2 regions of the Marinovum sp. 2_MG-2023 genome follow, and region 2 is predicted to be linked to the other one. Evidence: riboswitches for the same ligand, from Rfam matches in the RefSeq annotation. Region 2 holds a riboswitch; the other holds the start of a gene.
The links. Region 2 has a riboswitch for cobalamin ahead of Q4577_RS18835 (energy-coupling factor ABC transporter permease). Riboswitches for the same ligand answer to the same signal wherever they lie in the genome.
Positions count from the first base shown of each region.

Region 1: linked by a shared signal. The riboswitch ahead of Q4577_RS15155 (TonB-dependent siderophore receptor) and the one ahead of Q4577_RS18835 (energy-coupling factor ABC transporter permease) in region 2 are both predicted to bind cobalamin.

Region 1 covers NZ_JAUOSD010000013.1:77,455-85,393, reverse strand. The annotation lists gene Q4577_RS15180 (UDP-N-acetylmuramoyl-L-alanyl-D-glutamate--2,6-diaminopimelate ligase) at 1-423, opposite strand, end outside; gene Q4577_RS15175 (penicillin-binding protein 2) at 468-2,255, opposite strand; gene Q4577_RS15170 (cell division protein FtsL) at 2,252-2,611, opposite strand; gene rsmH (16S rRNA (cytosine(1402)-N(4))-methyltransferase RsmH) at 2,611-3,603, opposite strand; gene mraZ (division/cell wall cluster transcriptional repressor MraZ) at 3,607-4,113, opposite strand; cobalamin riboswitch at 4,886-5,086, shown strand; gene Q4577_RS15155 (TonB-dependent siderophore receptor) at 5,210-7,105, shown strand; gene Q4577_RS15150 (ABC transporter substrate-binding protein) at 7,092-7,939, shown strand, end outside; gene Q4577_RS15145 (iron ABC transporter permease) at 7,937-7,939, shown strand, end outside.
Region 2 covers NZ_JAUOSD010000020.1:55,015-62,953, forward strand. The annotation lists gene Q4577_RS18795 (precorrin-2 C(20)-methyltransferase) at 1-138, shown strand, start outside; gene cobJ (precorrin-3B C(17)-methyltransferase) at 135-887, shown strand; gene Q4577_RS18805 (cobalt-precorrin-6A reductase) at 845-1,627, opposite strand; gene cbiE (precorrin-6y C5,15-methyltransferase (decarboxylating) subunit CbiE) at 1,626-2,819, shown strand; gene Q4577_RS18815 (cobalamin biosynthesis protein) at 2,816-3,214, shown strand; gene cobM (precorrin-4 C(11)-methyltransferase) at 3,211-3,996, shown strand; gene Q4577_RS18825 (cobyrinate a,c-diamide synthase) at 3,993-5,333, shown strand; gene cobA (uroporphyrinogen-III C-methyltransferase) at 5,330-6,076, shown strand; cobalamin riboswitch at 6,097-6,319, shown strand; gene Q4577_RS18835 (energy-coupling factor ABC transporter permease) at 6,353-7,018, shown strand; gene cobF (precorrin-6A synthase (deacetylating)) at 7,096-7,857, shown strand.

The sequences.
Region 1 (7,939 bases), on a different contig from region 2:
GGTGGTGCCAAGGTTGACAGCGGGCAGGTCCAGAAGATTCCAGATCTGGCGACAGAAGGTCGACACCGAGGTTTTGCCGTTTGTGCCGGTCACTGCCACCATGTGGCGCGGCTGTACACCAAACCAAAGCGCCGATGTGAATGCCAGCACCTGACGCGGATCCTGGGCGACGATCAACGCCGCATGCGACGCATCCAGAACATCGGCTGCGATGCGCGCGCCCTTGGCATCGGTCAGGATCGCCGACGCGCCCATGCGCAGGGCGTATTGAATGAACTCGCCACCATGGACCTGACTGCCCGGCAGAGCGGCAAACAGAAAACCGGGCTTCACCTCGCGGCTGTCTACCGTGATCCCGGTAATCTGGGCTTCGGCCCCGCCGCGAGCATTCAGGCCAAGATCGGCCAAGGTTTTGGATGTCATGCGTCCCCCGGTACTGGCCCGATCATGGACCGGTCATGCGCCTTTCAATGGTTGATCAAACTTATACCAGCGAGTTCCGCGGGTTCAATCGTTGGCCGCAATCCAAGCAGCGGCGCAAGCCGTTCAATCATTTCGGCGGCCACCGGAACCGCCGTCCAGCCAGCGGTACGACGCAATTGGCCCGCCGCATGAATTTCCGGTTCGTCCAGGGTGACGATCAACACATATTTCGGCTTGTCGATCGGAAAGATCGAGGCAAAGGTCGCAATCACCTTGTCATCGTAATAGCCGCCCTTGGGCTTTGGCTTGTCGGCGGTGCCGGTCTTGCCGCCCACGGCATAGCCTTTGACATCGCCAAAGCTGGCGGTGCCATCCGGGTGGCTGACCACCAGACGCAACATCGCCCGCGACGCCGCCGAGGCGCTGGCCGACATCACCCGTTCCCCATAATTCGCCCCGTTTTGGCGCAGCAGGGTTGGGGTGATCTTGTAGCCGCCATTGGCCACCGTCGCATAGGCCGAGGCCAGATGCAGCGGCGAGGCCGACAGCCCGTGACCGTAGGAAATCGTCATGGTCGACAATTCTGACCAATGCGGCGGCAGCAACGGGCGCGCGGCCTTGGCCTCTTGCAGTTCGATATCCTTGACGTCAAAGAAGCCAAGCTTTTGCAGGAACTCCTTTTGCCGCGGCACACCGATCATCTGGGCCAGACGGGCGGTCCCGATGTTCGATGATTTCACAATGACCTTGGTGACCGACAATTCCTTGCCGTAGTTGTGGAAATCACGAATGCGGTGTTTGCCCCACTTCAGCGGGCCGCGAATATCGACCGGGGTCGACGGATTGACCAGGCCGATGTCCATTGCCTGGGCGGCGGCAAAGATCTTGAAGGTCGAGCCAAGCTCATACACCCCCTGCACCGCGCGGTTGAACAGCGGGCTGATCGAGGGATCGTCGCCAAGCGCAGGCAAAGGTCGGTCGTTGGGATCAAAGTCCGGCAGACTGGCCAGCGCCAGAACCTCGCCGCTGTGCACATCCATCAGGATCGTCGCCGCACCTTTGGCATTCATGATCTTCATGCCGCCATAAAGCACCTTTTCCGCCGCCGCCTGTAGCGTCAGATCAAGCGACAATTCCAGCGGCGCGCCCTCACGCGCGGGATCGCGCAGAAGGTCGTCATGGAACTTCTCGATACCGGCGGTGCCGATGACCTCGGCCGAATGCACGCCTTCGCGGCCAAATCCATAACCGCCCAGCACATGCGACGCCAACGCGCCATTGGGATAAAGCCGCATCTCGCGCGGGCCGAACAACAGCCCCGGCTCGCCGATATCATGCACCGCCTGCTTCTGTTCCGGGCTGAGCTTCTTGCGAATCCACATGAATTTACGATCCGAGGTGAACCGCTTGGTCAGATCCTGGACATCCAGATCAGGAAAGATCTTGCCCAGTTCCGCCGCCGCCCGCACCGGATCAACCATCTGTTGCGGATGGGCATAAAGCGAATGGGTCTCCATGTTGGTGGCCAGAAGCCGCCCCTTGCGATCCACGATATCCGCCCGTTGCGCCACGATGCTGGCCCCATTGCTGGCACCGCGTGGTTCCGCCGGTTCAGACGCCGCAAGCAGCCCCATCCGCGCGCCAATCACCAAAAAGGCGCAGAAATACATGATCCCCATCAACAGCAGGCGCTGTTCGGCGCGCACCCGCAAACGGTCGCGCATATCCTCGTGCCGCAATCGGATGTTTTCCCGTTCGATGGCGTCGGGATTTTCACCTTTTTGGCGGGCCTCCAGAATACGGGCCAGCGGGCGCAGCGGCGTGCGGATCATGGCTCTTGCTCCTCACCTTGTGATGACACAGCCACCGGATTGGTGATCGGCTCCATATTATCAAAGTCCGGCATCGGGAAAGTCACCTGGTCGATATTGGCAAAATGATGGGGGCGCAGCGGCAAAAGCCCAAGACGGTCAAAGTTCAGCTCTGCCAGGTCGCGCAGCCGGTCCGGCCGGTTCAAATAGGCCCATTCCGCCCGCAACACCGAAAGCCGCGACCGCGCCGTGCCAATGTCACGCTGCAATTGTGCCGATTTTTCAATTGCTTCCTGGGTTCGGTAGTTTTCGTGATAGGCCCAGAACGCCAAACCGATCACCGCCAAAGATGTCAGGATATACAAGAACGACCGCATTACCTTTTCCCCTTCAGCTGCGGCATGGCAATTGCGCTGGGATCGACCGCCCCGGCAGGCATATCCGTGCGCCGCGCCACCCGAAGCCGCGATGACCGCGACCTTGGGTTTTCCTCCAGCTCCTGATCATCCGGGCCGACGGCCTTGCGTGTGAGAATATCGAATTGGGCGGGCACCACGGCGGTTTGCGGCGCATAGCGATTGGTATTGCCGGAATGGCCGGCACGGGCGGTAAAGAACCGTTTGACCATGCGGTCCTCGATCGAATGAAAGGTCACAACCGCCAGAAGACCACCGGGTTTCAACACCCGTTCGGCGGCCATAAGCCCCTGAAACAATTCCTTGTATTCGTCGTTGACCGCGATGCGCAGCGCCTGAAAGCTGCGGGTTGCGGGGTGGCTTTGGCCGGGTTTCGACCGTGGCAGGGACCGTTCGATCACCCCGGCCAATTGCAACGTGGTTTCAAACGGGGTGTCCGCCCGCACCCGTGCAATATTCTTGGCAATGCGCCGCGAGGCACGCTCTTCCCCATAGGTGAACAGGATTGCGGCCAATTCTTCTTCGCTCAGATTGTTGACCAGATCGGCGGCGCTGACGCCCTGTTGGCTCATCCGCATGTCCAACGGCCCGTCCCGCATGAAGGAAAAGCCGCGTTCGGCGCGGTCCAGCTGCATCGAGGACACACCCAGATCAAGCACCACGCCGTCCACCTGATCGGCGACTTCGTCCATTGCCGAGAACACGGTTTTTTCCGGGCGCACACGCGCGCCATAGTCCCCGAGCCAATCTGCCGCCATTTCGAAGGCCAGCGGATCGCGGTCAATTGCGACCACCTCATCCGCCCCGGCCTCTAACAATGCGCGGGTATAGCCGCCGGCCCCGAATGTGCCGTCGATCCAGGTGCCAGTGACCGGCGACACCGCCTTGATCAATGGGCGGATAAGGACGGGGACATGCGGCGCGGCGTCGGGTTTATGTGGGGCTGCGGCCATTCTTCAAACGCCTCCGACCGGTCCATCAAGGAACGACATGGGATCGAAGTCTTCCGGCAGTTCTTCCAGCCATGCTTCGGTCTTGGCCAGCTCTTCATTTTCATAGGTCTCGGGGTTCCAGATCTGGAACGTATCGCCAGCCGCAATGAAGAAGGCCTCTTTCTCAAGATTGATTCTGTTGCGCAGCTTCGCAGGCAGGACCAGTCGGCCGGTCTCGTCCACATTGGTGGGGAAGGATTGCCCGTGGAACATATGCTGCAACATTTTCCGTTCCATGGATGCACGCGGCAGAGCGTCGATTTTCTTGTCGACCTCTTCGATGGCTTCCATGGTGTAACATTCAAGGCAGTTGAGCTTCTTGTTGCCGTAGACAATCACAAGCTCCGGGTTTTCTCCGACTTTCCAGTTGGGATCAGCGGCCTCGATCACACGGCGAAAGCCGGCCGGGATTGACACCCTGCCCTTTGCATCCACCTTGTGATGGCTTTCGCCTCTGAACCTGCGGCTCACTGTCCTTGCCGTCCTTTGCCTCGCGCCCCGTATTTTCCCCAATTTGAAATGGAAAACGGCGGGTTGATCTGCTGCCACTGATCAACCCGCCGCCCATGTCCCGCTTGGCGGGAAGTCCAGCTGCGCGCGCCACCTGGGGGGATGTCTGCTCGCCCGCGCGCCGGATTCTGTTCACGATGAAAGACGGTGCCTGTATGAAACCATTTTTATTGTTTTTGAGTATTCGGTGCGGGGTCTTTGTTGCCCCTTGTTCCGTCCCTCATCGTGATACTAGGGATGCCATGGGAATTCATGGAAATCAACTGCTCTTTATGGGAAATCGCCCCTACAGTTTGTTCACAGGGGCTGTGGAAAACTAAATATAGCGGCGAAATCGCGGTCCAACGCGGAAGTTCTAGCGAAAGAGATCCCGGCCCAACACTATATGTGGTAAGGTACTGGAACGCGCCCAACGGCCCATGATTTCCCAAAAAAATTCTAACCAGACGCCCAAAATAGCGACACGGCCCGGTTTCAGCCCGCAGAATCACGCGAGAGTGGTCAAATTTGATTCGTCTTGAGGGGCAATTGGCGGTCGAACACCGCATTCCCCAAGATCGTCCCACGAATTCCCGTATTTCCCATCCATTCCCGTTGTCGTGCCCGGCATTGCCCCCGTTTGCCCCTGCTGGCCCATTCAAAAGCCTTCGATCCTGTAGACCCGGGGCCACAACGCGCGGATTTGACGCCGGATGGGTCAAAATGGCCGCTTGTCACAATGCATTTGCGTGACTAGACGAAAGCACGCTTTGGTTCGGGCCTCGCAAGAGGTCCGTGAAAAGGGAACGCGGTGCAAACCCGCGACTGCCCCCGCAACTGTGAGCGGCGAGCAAACCCGGAAATTGCCACTGTGGCCCCCTTTTGGGCTGCGGGAAGGCCCGGGGATGTGACGACCCGCGAAGTCAGGAGACCTGCCAGGCGATCACCCTATCCGGGCGCGGGGCGTGCGATGGATAACGGCAACCCCGTTGCGGTGATTTCACTGAGACGGGGGGTGACCTCCGGTTTGATTATCAATCGGCCCTTTGCACTCACAGGGCCAATCGGAGGGACAGACATGACCCGAACACAACTTCTGACAACCGCGGCCCTGCCCGCATTGTTGTCCGCACCGGCCTTTGCACAGGACGATCCCTATGATCTGGGCGTCCTGATCCTGTCCGCCGGATACGAGGCCGTGGCCGAAGACGAAACCGGCGTTGCCGTGGATGTCATCACAGAAGAAGAGCTGGAGGCCACCGGCGAGACCAGAGCCATTGATTTCCTGGCCCGCCAACCCGGCGTCACCCTGCGCACCACCGGCCCATTGGGCACCACCGCCGGTGTGTTCATTCGCGGCGTGAACCAGAACAATATCGCGGTGCGCGTCGATGGCATCGACGTCTCTGACCCGTCCGGCCCACAGGTGGCTTATGATTTTGGCGGCTTGATGACCTCTGACATCTCGCGGATTGAAATCCTGCGCGGTTCGCAATCGGCGCTTTATGGATCCGAAGCCCTGGGCGGGGTGATCAATATCACCACCAAACGCGCCACCCGCGACGGGCTGAGCGTTCAGATGACGGCGGAATATGGCGCCTATGAAAGCCTGCGGTCGTCGGTCACCTTTGCCAACAAGGGCGAAGGCCACGAAAGCGCGCTGACCCTGTCCTATGCCAACAGCGACGGATTTTCCGCCGCCGACGAAAACGATGGCAACGACGAGGCCGACGGTTTCAACGCCAAGCGCCTGAGCTTTGCCGGCAGCTATGATCTGGGCAGTCCCGACACGGTCCTGCATCTGTCGGCGTTCAGCGAAGAATCGACCTATGATTACGATGAAACCTCCGGCGGTGTGCCATTGGATGGCAGTTCGGATGAGGTCACCGAGAAACAACAGGACGGCCTGCGCATCGCACTGGATTTCGTCACCGGTGGCTTTGATCACACGGTCTCGGCCTCTTATTTCCGTATTGATCGCACCCTGACCGGCTCCGCTGCCAGCTTTGGCGGCGTGTCTGATGATCAATTCGACTATACCGGCACGCGGATGGAATACCGCTATCAGGGCGGCGTTGATCTGACCGACACCACCCGTTTGGTGTTCGGCGCCGATCACACGGTCGAGGAATTCGACACCTCCCTGACGCTCGATCACTCGATCTTTGGGCTTTATACCGATGGGCAAAGCCATGACACGTCGGTCACCGGTCTCTTTGCCGAGGTGACAGCCGCGCCCAGCACGGAATGGAACCTGTCGGCGGCGCTGCGTTATGACGAACATTCCGAATTTGGCGGCTTCACCACCGGGCGGCTGTCGGCGGTCTATCGCCCGACAGAGGATCTGATCTTCCGGGCCAATGCCGCAACCGGGTTCCGCGCCCCGTCGGGGTATGAGCTTTATGATGGCTTTGCCGGCAATTCGGATCTTGATCCCGAAACATCCAAGAGTTTCGACCTTGGTGTCGAGAAACGCTTTGGCGACCGGGGCTATATCCGTGCCACGGCCTTTCATATCGAGGCCGAGGACATCATCGACTATTCCTTTACCGCTGGCACCTATGTGCAGGCCTCTGGCACCTCGACCCGGCAGGGCATCGAATTGGCTGGCGGCACAGAGCTGTGGCAGGGCGTGCGGCTTGACGGCTCTTACACATGGACCGACAGCTTTGCCGATGCCGATCTGGACAGCTCGAGCTGGTCCGCCGCAGTTCCCGGCCATCAGGCCGCTGCCACTGTGACCGCAGATTTCGGCAGCCAGACCAGCCTGGCCGTCACCGGTCTTTGGGCCGGGGATCGCGCAGAGGGGCTTGACCCCTATGGCGCGTTGAATTCGACCCTGACATACAAGGTGATGGACAACGCCGAAATCTACCTGAGGATCGAAAACGTCTTTGACGAGGAATACCAAACCGCACCGGGCTATGGCACATCGGACCGCGCGGCCTATTTTGGAATCCGTGCGTCTTTGTAAGGCACTGACCCTGTCCGCCGCGCTGATGTTTGGCGCGGCGGCAGCGGTGGGTGCGGCGGCGGGGGACACCCCGCAAAAGGTTGTGTCGATCAACCTGTGCACCGATCAACTTGCGATGCTGCTGGCCGCCCCCGGCCAGTTGCACGCGGTGTCGTTTCTGGCACGGGACAGCCGCAGTTCGGCCATGGCCGAAGACGCGATGCAATACCCGATCACCCATGGCCGGGCCGAAGAAATCTATCTGATGCAACCAGATCTGGTCCTTGCCGGCCGCTACACCGCCCGTGCGACGGTGGACATCCTGCAAAACCTGGGGATTTCGGTTGTGACATTCGACATTGCCAACAACATGATGGATGTGCGCACCAATCTGATCCAGATGGGCGCGGCTCTCGGCCAAACGGAAAAGGCCCAGGAAATGCTGCGCGATTTTGACAGGCAACTGGCGGCTTTTCAGGCCGAGGTCACACGCCGCCCGCGTGCCGCCCTTTATTATTCCAACGGCTTCACGTCAGGGCGGGGTTCGCTGGCGCATCACATCCTGACCGCCGCCGGGTTTGACAATATCGCCATCGAAGCAGGTTATGAAAACGGCGGCGCGATGCCGTTGGAGATCCTGGCATTGACCGCGCCAGAGGCCATCATCACCGGGCAACCCTATCCCGGTGCCAGCCGGGCCGAGGCGATCATGGATCATCCGGTGGTGCATGCCCTGCGCCGCGCGTCCAAGGGCGCCAGTCTGACCAACAGCGATTGGGTCTGTGGCACGCCGCATGTGCTGCGCGCAATCGAAGGTCTGTTGCCCCTGCGCCGCGAATTGGAAACCCGGCCATG
Region 2 (7,939 bases):
CTGGTCGAGCGCGGCACAATGCCCGATCAACGCATCGCGCGGCTGATCGACACCGACGAAGGCGATTGCCCGTATTTTGCAATCGTGTTGGTGCATGGTCATGGCCGCCGTCCAACCCTGGTCGAGGCCGCGCAATGAGCGGCTGGGTGGTTGTGGCCGGGCTGGGACCGGGGGCAGAGGATCTGGTGACGCCAGAGGTGCGCGCCGCGCTGGATCAAGCCACGGATATTGTGGGTTATATTCCCTATGTCGCCCGCATAGCGCCCCGTCCGGGGTTGCGGTTGCACAGCTCTGACAACCGGGTCGAGCTGGACCGCGCCCGTCATGCGCTGGAGATGGCGGCGCAGGGGCTGCGCGTGGTGATTGTGTCTTCGGGTGATCCGGGGGTGTTTGCCATGGCCTCGGCGCTGTTCGAACAGGTAGAGGCCAGCCCGGAGGCCGCGCAGACCGAGATCCGTATTCTGCCGGGCATCACCGCAATGCTGGCGGCGGCGGCGCGGGTCGGGGCACCGCTGGGCCATGATTTCTGTGCAATCAACCTCAGCGACAATCTCAAGCCTTTTGCGCTGGTTGAACATCGCCTGCGCCATGCGGCGCGGGGTGATTTCGCGATGGCGTTTTACAACCCGCGATCCAAGGCCCGCCCGCATCAATTTGCTCGGGTGCTGGACATCCTGCGCGAGGAATGCGGGCCGGATCGGCTGATCATCTTTGCGCGGGCGGTGTCGACCGCACAGGAGACGGTGCAGGTTGTCACCCTCGATCAGGCGACACCGGATATGGCGGATATGCGCACGGTGGTTCTTGTCGGCAACAGCGCCACGCGCCGCACCGGCGATTGGGTCTATACGCCGCGCGGGGCCACATTGTCCGGGGTCACCCCATGATCGCGCAACCACTCAAAGACCCCCGCCGTCGTGTCGCAGGTGGCGCGCGCAGGCAGGTCGGGGCGGTCTATCATGATGACCTCGATCCCCAACACCCGCGCCGCCAGCAACTTGGCCTCGGCACCGGTGCCGCCGGAATTCTTTGCCACGATGTGGCTGATCGCATGACGGCGCAACAGGGCGCTGTCGTCGGCCTCGGTAAAGGGGCCGCGGGCGATGACAACCTCGGCATGGCGCAAGGGCAGGGGCGCGGCGGGTGGATCCACCAACCGCACAAGGTAGTGGTGATGCGTCTGCGCGGCAAACAGATCAAGCTGCTGCTTGCCGATGGCAAGGAACACCCGCGCGGGGGGCTGTGTCTGTGGCGGCGGCAGGGCGCTTGGCGCGTCCTGCACGCTTTGGACATGCCGCCAGCGATCCCCGGCACCCGGTTGCCACGGCGCACGTTCAAAACCCAGCAAAGGCGTGCCGGTCTCGGCACAGGCGGCAATCGCGTTCTGGCTGATCCGGGCGGCAAAGGGATGCGTCGCGTCGATCACATGGCTGATCTTTTGGGCGCGGATATAGGCGGCCAGCCCGGCGCTGCCGCCAAATCCGCCGATGCGCGTTGGCAGCGGCTGGGCCGCCGGGGCCAATGTGCGTCCGGCATAAGAGAAGGTCGCCGGGATCGGCGTGTCGGCAAGACGGCGGGCCAGCTGGCTGGCTTCGCTGGTGCCGCCAAGCAGCAAGAGGCGGGTCATGTCTGATCCTTGGCTGAATGTGATCGGTCTGGGCGAAGATGGCCTGTGCGGGCTGTCGGATGCAAGCCGCGATGCAATTGCGCAGGCACAGGTGATCTTTGGCGGGCCGCGCCATCTTGATCTGGTGCAGGCCGGCACGCGCGGTCGGCCCTGGCCGGTGCCGTTTGATCTGGCGCCGGTGCTGGCATTGCGCGGACAGCCTGTGGTGGTGCTGGCCTCGGGGGATCCGTTCTGGTTTGGCGCCGGCAGTATGCTTGCGCAGCGGCTGGCCCCCGACGAATGGCGCGCCCATCCGGTGGCGGGTGTGGTGTCGCTGGCCTGTGCGCGCCTGGGTTGGCGGGTCGAAGAGACCCGTGCTCTGGCCCTGCATGCGGCAGAGTTCACCGCCCTATCTACGGTGCTGCATCGCAGTGCAAAGATCCTGGCCACCCTGCGGGATGAGGCGGCGCCAGACGCATTGGCGCAATGGCTGACAGCGGCGGGGTTTGGCGCGGTGCGGATGCATGTGCTCGAACGGCTTGGCGGTCCAAAGGAGCGCCACCGCCAGACCCGCGCAGATGACTTTCAGCTCGACGGGATTGCCGCGCCGGTGGCTGTTGCGCTGGATGGGGCCGATCTTGTGCGCGGGATCGGGCTATCCGGTGTGCCGGGCCGGGGCGAGCATCTGTTTCACCATGACGGGCAGATTACAAAATCACCGCAACGTGCGCTGACCCTTGCAGCGCTTGCCCCGCGACCCGGCGAGATGCTGTGGGACATCGGCGGTGGTTCCGGGTCGGTGTCGGTTGAATGGGCGCTGGCGGGTGGTCATGCGCTCACGATTGAGCCGCGCGCCGAACGGTGCGCCAATATCCGTGCCAATATTGCGACTTTTGCCTTGTCGCGGCAGATCACCCTGCTTCAGGGCCGCGCGCCAGAGGTGCTGAGCCACGATCTGCCGACGCCGGATGCGATTTTTGTCGGCGGTGGCGGCTCGGCGGATCTGTTTGCCGCGCTTTGGGGCTATTTGATGCCCGGTGCCCGGCTTGTCGTCAATGCGGTCACGCTGGAAACCGAAACCCTGTTGCTGGCAATGCAGGCACAGCATGGCGGGACGCTGACCCGGATTGACATTGCCCAGGCCGCGCCCTTGGGGCGGTTGCGTGGCTGGGTCAATGCACGTCCGCTGGTGCAATGGGCGGTGACGCGATGACGGAGCCGGGTTTGTTCGTCGGGCTTGGGTTTCGCAAATCCGTAAGTGCCGAGGCCCTGACAACGGCTTTGACTGCGGCCCTGGCTGCGGCTTTGGCCGAGGTCGGGGCACAGGCCGGACCGGCAGATCAGGCCAGACCGGTCGATGGTGTCGCCACAGCCAGGGCCAAGGCACAGACACTGGCCGCCCTTCTGCCTGATGCGCCGGTGATCGGTGTTGATGTGGCCGGCGTTGCAACCCCCACGCAATCATCGGCCGCGCTGGCCGCCTATGGCACCGGGTCCGTGGCCGAAGCGGCGGCGTTGATCGCGGCGGGACCGGGCGCACGGCTGTGTCAGACACGCAGGATTATTGGCGGCGTCAGCGTCGCAATCGCACGAGGAGAGACAACATGACGGTGCATTTCATCGGGGCTGGACCGGGGGCGGCGGATCTGATCACCCTGCGGGGGCGCGATCTGATCGCGGCCAGCCCGGTTTGTCTTTATGCCGGGTCGCTGGTGCCCGAGGCGCTGTTGGCGCATTGCCCGCCGGGCGCGCGGATCGTCAACACCGCGCCGCTGTCGCTGGACGAGATCATAGATCTGATCGCCGAGGCGCATCGCGCGGGTCAGGATGTGGCGCGGCTGCATTCCGGGGATCTGTCGGTCTGGTCGGCGATGGGCGAACAATTGCGCCGCTTGCGCCGGTTGGACATCCCCTATGACGTCACCCCCGGCGTGCCCAGCTTTGCCGCCGCCGCGGCGACGCTGGGCGCAGAGCTGACCCTGCCGGGCGTGGTGCAATCGGTGGTGTTGACGCGGGTATCGGGGCGCGCCAGCGCAATGCCCGCCGCAGAGAGTCTGGAAAACTTTGCCCGCACCGGGGCTGTGCTGGCGATCCATCTGTCGGTGCATGTGCTGGACAAGGTGGTCGCCACATTGCGCCCGCATTACGGCGCAGACTGTCCCGTTGCGGTGGTCTGGCGCGCAAGCTGGCCGGATGAGCGGGTGGTGCATGCCACCCTGGACACGTTGGAAACCGCCGTCGGCGCCGAAATGGCGCGCACGGCGCTGATCCTGGTTGGCCGGTCGATCGGGGCAGAGGACTTTGCCGAGAGCCGTCTTTATGCCGGGGATTACGATCGCCGCTACCGTCCTGTGGGCACCGATCCCCGCTTTCCGGAGACCGGCGCATGACGCCCGGTCTGGTGATTTCCGGCGCGGCGTCGGGCGTGGGGAAAACCACCTTCACGCTGGGGCTGATGGCGGCGCTGCGGGCGCGCGACATGGCGGTGCAGCCGTTCAAATGTGGTCCCGACTATATTGATCCGGCCTTTCACACCGTGGCGTCGGGGCGGGCCTCGTTCAATCTGGATGGCTGGGCCATGTCAGCAGAGCGCATGCATGCGCTGGCGGATCGGACAGCCGATATTGCGCTGGCCGAAGGGTCGATGGGGCTGTTTGACGGCGTGGCGGTGCCGGGTGAAACCGGCGCAGGGGCCAGTGCCGACATCGCCGCGCTGATGGGCTGGCCGGTGATCCTGGTAATTGATGTGACCGGACAGGCCCAGAGCGCCGCCGCCGTGGCGCAGGGCCTGGCACGGTTTCGCGCGGATGTACCCATCGCCGGGGTGGTGTTGAACAATGTTGCCTCGCCGCGCCATGATACGCTGGTGCGGGCCGGGTTTGCGCAGGCCGGGATTGCCGTTCTGGGCGCTTTGCCGCGTCAGGTCGGGATCGAGCTGCCCTCGCGCCATCTTGGGCTGGTGCAGGCCGAAGAAACCGCAGATCTTGAAAGATTGCTGAGCGAGGCAGGCAAGGCCGTGTCGCAGTATTGCGATCTGGACGCGATTGTTGCGGCGGCACGGTCCGGGGCGGGCCATGCCAGCGCGCCGCCGCCGCCAACGCGCCCACCCGGGGCACGTATTGCCCTGGCGCGGGATTCGGCCTTTTCCTTTGTCTATCCGCATCTGATAGAGGGCTGGCGCAGCGCCGGCGCAACGATCCTGCCGTTTTCGCCGCTGGCGGATGAGGTCCCGGATGACAGCGCGGATTGTTGTTGGCTGCCGGGCGGCTATCCCGAACTGCACGCAGGGCGGCTGGCGGGCAATGACCGGCTGCGGTCCGGTCTGCACCGTTTTGCCCAGACCCGCGCCGTCCACGGTGAATGCGGGGGCTATATGGCACTGGGGGCCGGGCTGGTCGATGCACAGGGGCAGCGGCACCAGATGCTGGGGTTGCTGGGGCTTGAGACCAGTTTTGCCAAGCGCAAAATGAACCTGGGCTACCGTCTGGCAGAGCTTTCTGCGCCAATGCCGGGGTTCGAGGTGGGCACACGCCTGCGTGGGCATGAGTTCCATTATGCCCGTATCCTGAGCCAGCCGGATGCCCCGCTTGCCGAAGTGCGTGATGCCAACGGCCTTGTCGTGGCGCAAACCGGATCGCAACGCAAAAGCGCGGCTTCGGGCCATGCTGCGGCCGGTGGTCAGGTCAGCGGAACCTTCTTTCATCTTATCGCCGAGGCCAGCCAATGAGCGCATTTGTCTCCTTTGTGTCGTCTGGTGCGGGCGACCCGGACCTGCTGACCCTCAAGGCGGTGGACCGGTTGCAACGCGCCGATGTGGTGTTGTTTGATGATCTGGCTTCGGGGCCGGTCCTAAGCCATGCGGGGGCCAATGCCGAGCTGATTGCCGTTGGCAAACGGGCGCGCCGCCCCTCGGTCAAGCAGGATCATGTCAACCGTCTGTTGGTGGATCATGCCCGAACCGGCGCGCGGGTCGTGCGGTTGAAATCCGGGGATAGCGGAATTTTTGGGCGTCTCGAAGAAGAGATGATTGCGCTGGAGGCCGCGGAAATTGCCTATGAAATCATTCCCGGCGTGCCGTCGGCCTGTGCGGCGGCGGCAGCGGCGGGGTTGCCATTGACCCGGCGGTTGACCGCGCGGCGGGTGCAATTTGTGACCGGGGCGGATGTGACGGGCGAATTGCCCGAGACGCTGAATTGGCCCGCGCTGGCAGATTCCGAAGCCACAACAGTGGTTTACATGGGGAAACGCACCTTTCCCAAACTGGCGGCCGGTCTGATTGCCCACGGTCTGCCGCCGGAAACGCCGGCCCTGCTGGCCGAGGCCGTCGGCCATCCCGAACAACGCCTGCATCGCAGCACGGTTGCGACACTGGCCAAGCAGCTTGCCCAGGCGCGTCCCGACCAGCCGGCGGTGATCCTTTATGGCCCATTGGCCGAAACGAAAGCGGCGTTGGCGACATGCGGGGCTTGACTTGGCGGGCCGGCTCACGTCTATCTGAACCCCTGTTTGGTGCCCAGACATGCGCAAAGCGCAGGGCTCAATCGGGAACGGGGAAGGGTGGACCAAGTTGCGGCACCCAAAGCCCCGGCCGCCCCCGCGACTGTATGCGGAGAGCGCGTTCTGAAAGACCACTGGGGGGAGATGCCCTCTGGGAAGGTAGAGCGTTGCCTCGACCCGCGAGCCAGGAAACCGGCCATCGGATTATTTCAACCCGCCGTCGGGTGTGACGGCAAGGAGATCAAAGACATGCACATCGAACCCGGCGTCGTTACGGGCGCCAAACTCATCCTCAGCTACGCAACCGCGACAACCGCGGGGCTTTATACGCTCAAGACCGCCTTTGACGCGGTGCGCCAGCAGGGGCTGGGCTCGCTCGCGTTGCGCACGGTTGTGGCGACGGCGGCAGTGTTGGTGTTTTTCCAGATCCTGCCGCATTACCCGGTTGGCGTGTCAGAAGTGCACCTGATCCTTGGCTCGACCCTGTTCCTGATGTTGGGCGCCGCGCCGGCCGCGATCGGCCTGGCGCTGGGGCTGTTGATTCAGGGCATTGTGTTTGCCCAGTTCGACCTGCCGCAATACGGAATGAACGTGACCACGCTGCTGGTGCCGCTGTTCGGCTTGCAATATCTCGCGCGGCGTCTGATCGCGCCGGGCACCGCATATGTTGACCTGAAGTACAGCCAGGCGCTGGCGCTTTCGACCGCTTACCAAGGTGGTATTGTGGCCTGGGTGGCGTTCTGGGCCGTTTATGGTCAGGGCTTTGCCGAAGTTGGCCAGGTGATGGCATTTGGCGCGGCTTACATGCTGGTGATCCTGCTGGAGCCGCTGGTCGATCTGGCCGTTCTGGCCGCTGCAAAACGGCTGCAAGGGCTGAAAGGCTCTGCCTGGGTGACCGCGCGGCTTTTTGCTTGAGCACCAGATGTGATTGAGACGACACCAAGGGGGCTTCGGCCCCCTTTTTCGGGAGTACGGGCTTTGGAAACACTGCGATGATCGAACTTGATCTGATCGGCATTGGAACCGGTAACCCGGATCACGTCACGGCCCAGGCCGTACAGGCGATGAATGCCGCTGACCTGATCCTGATCCCGTTGAAAGGGCCTGAAAAGACCGACCTCGCCGGTTTGCGGCGCGATCTTTTGGCGCGCCATTTGGACAACGCACAGACACAGGTGGTGGAATTCGACCTGCCGCAGCGTGATGTCGACAACCCGTCGTATCGCACCGGGGTGTCGCAGTGGCATGACGCCATTGCCGCATCCTGGGAACAGCAGATCCGCACAGTGCTGGGGGAAAATCCAGGCGGGCGGGTTGCCTTGCTGATCTGGGGCGATCCGATGTTGTATGACAGCAGCCTGCGGATTGCCGAACGGCTGGGGCGGCGGATGCCGCTAGAGCCACGTGTGATCCCCGGCATCACCTCGATTCAGGCGTTATGCGCCGCACATGCGATCCCGCTTAATACGGTGGGTGGGTCGGTCACGATCCTCACCGGGCGTCAACTGCGCGCGCAAGGGTGGCCGCCCGAAGCCGAGACCGTGGTTGTTGTGCTGGACAGCGGTGGCGCGTTTGAGACGCTCGACCCGGAGGGGATTTCGATCTGGTGGGGCGGCTGCGTGGCAATGCCGCAAGAGAGGCTGGTCGCCGGTCAACTGGATGCGGTCGGGGCCCAGATCATCAAAACCCGAGAAGACCTGCGCGCCCGGCATGGCTGGGTGATGGATATCTATCTTATGCGGCGCGCGGGGTAAGCGTTCGCCGAGATGACGCATGTCTGGCTTTGGGCGTACTTAACATAACCCTGATTATGGGGTGCGCGTATCTGTAGCCGCA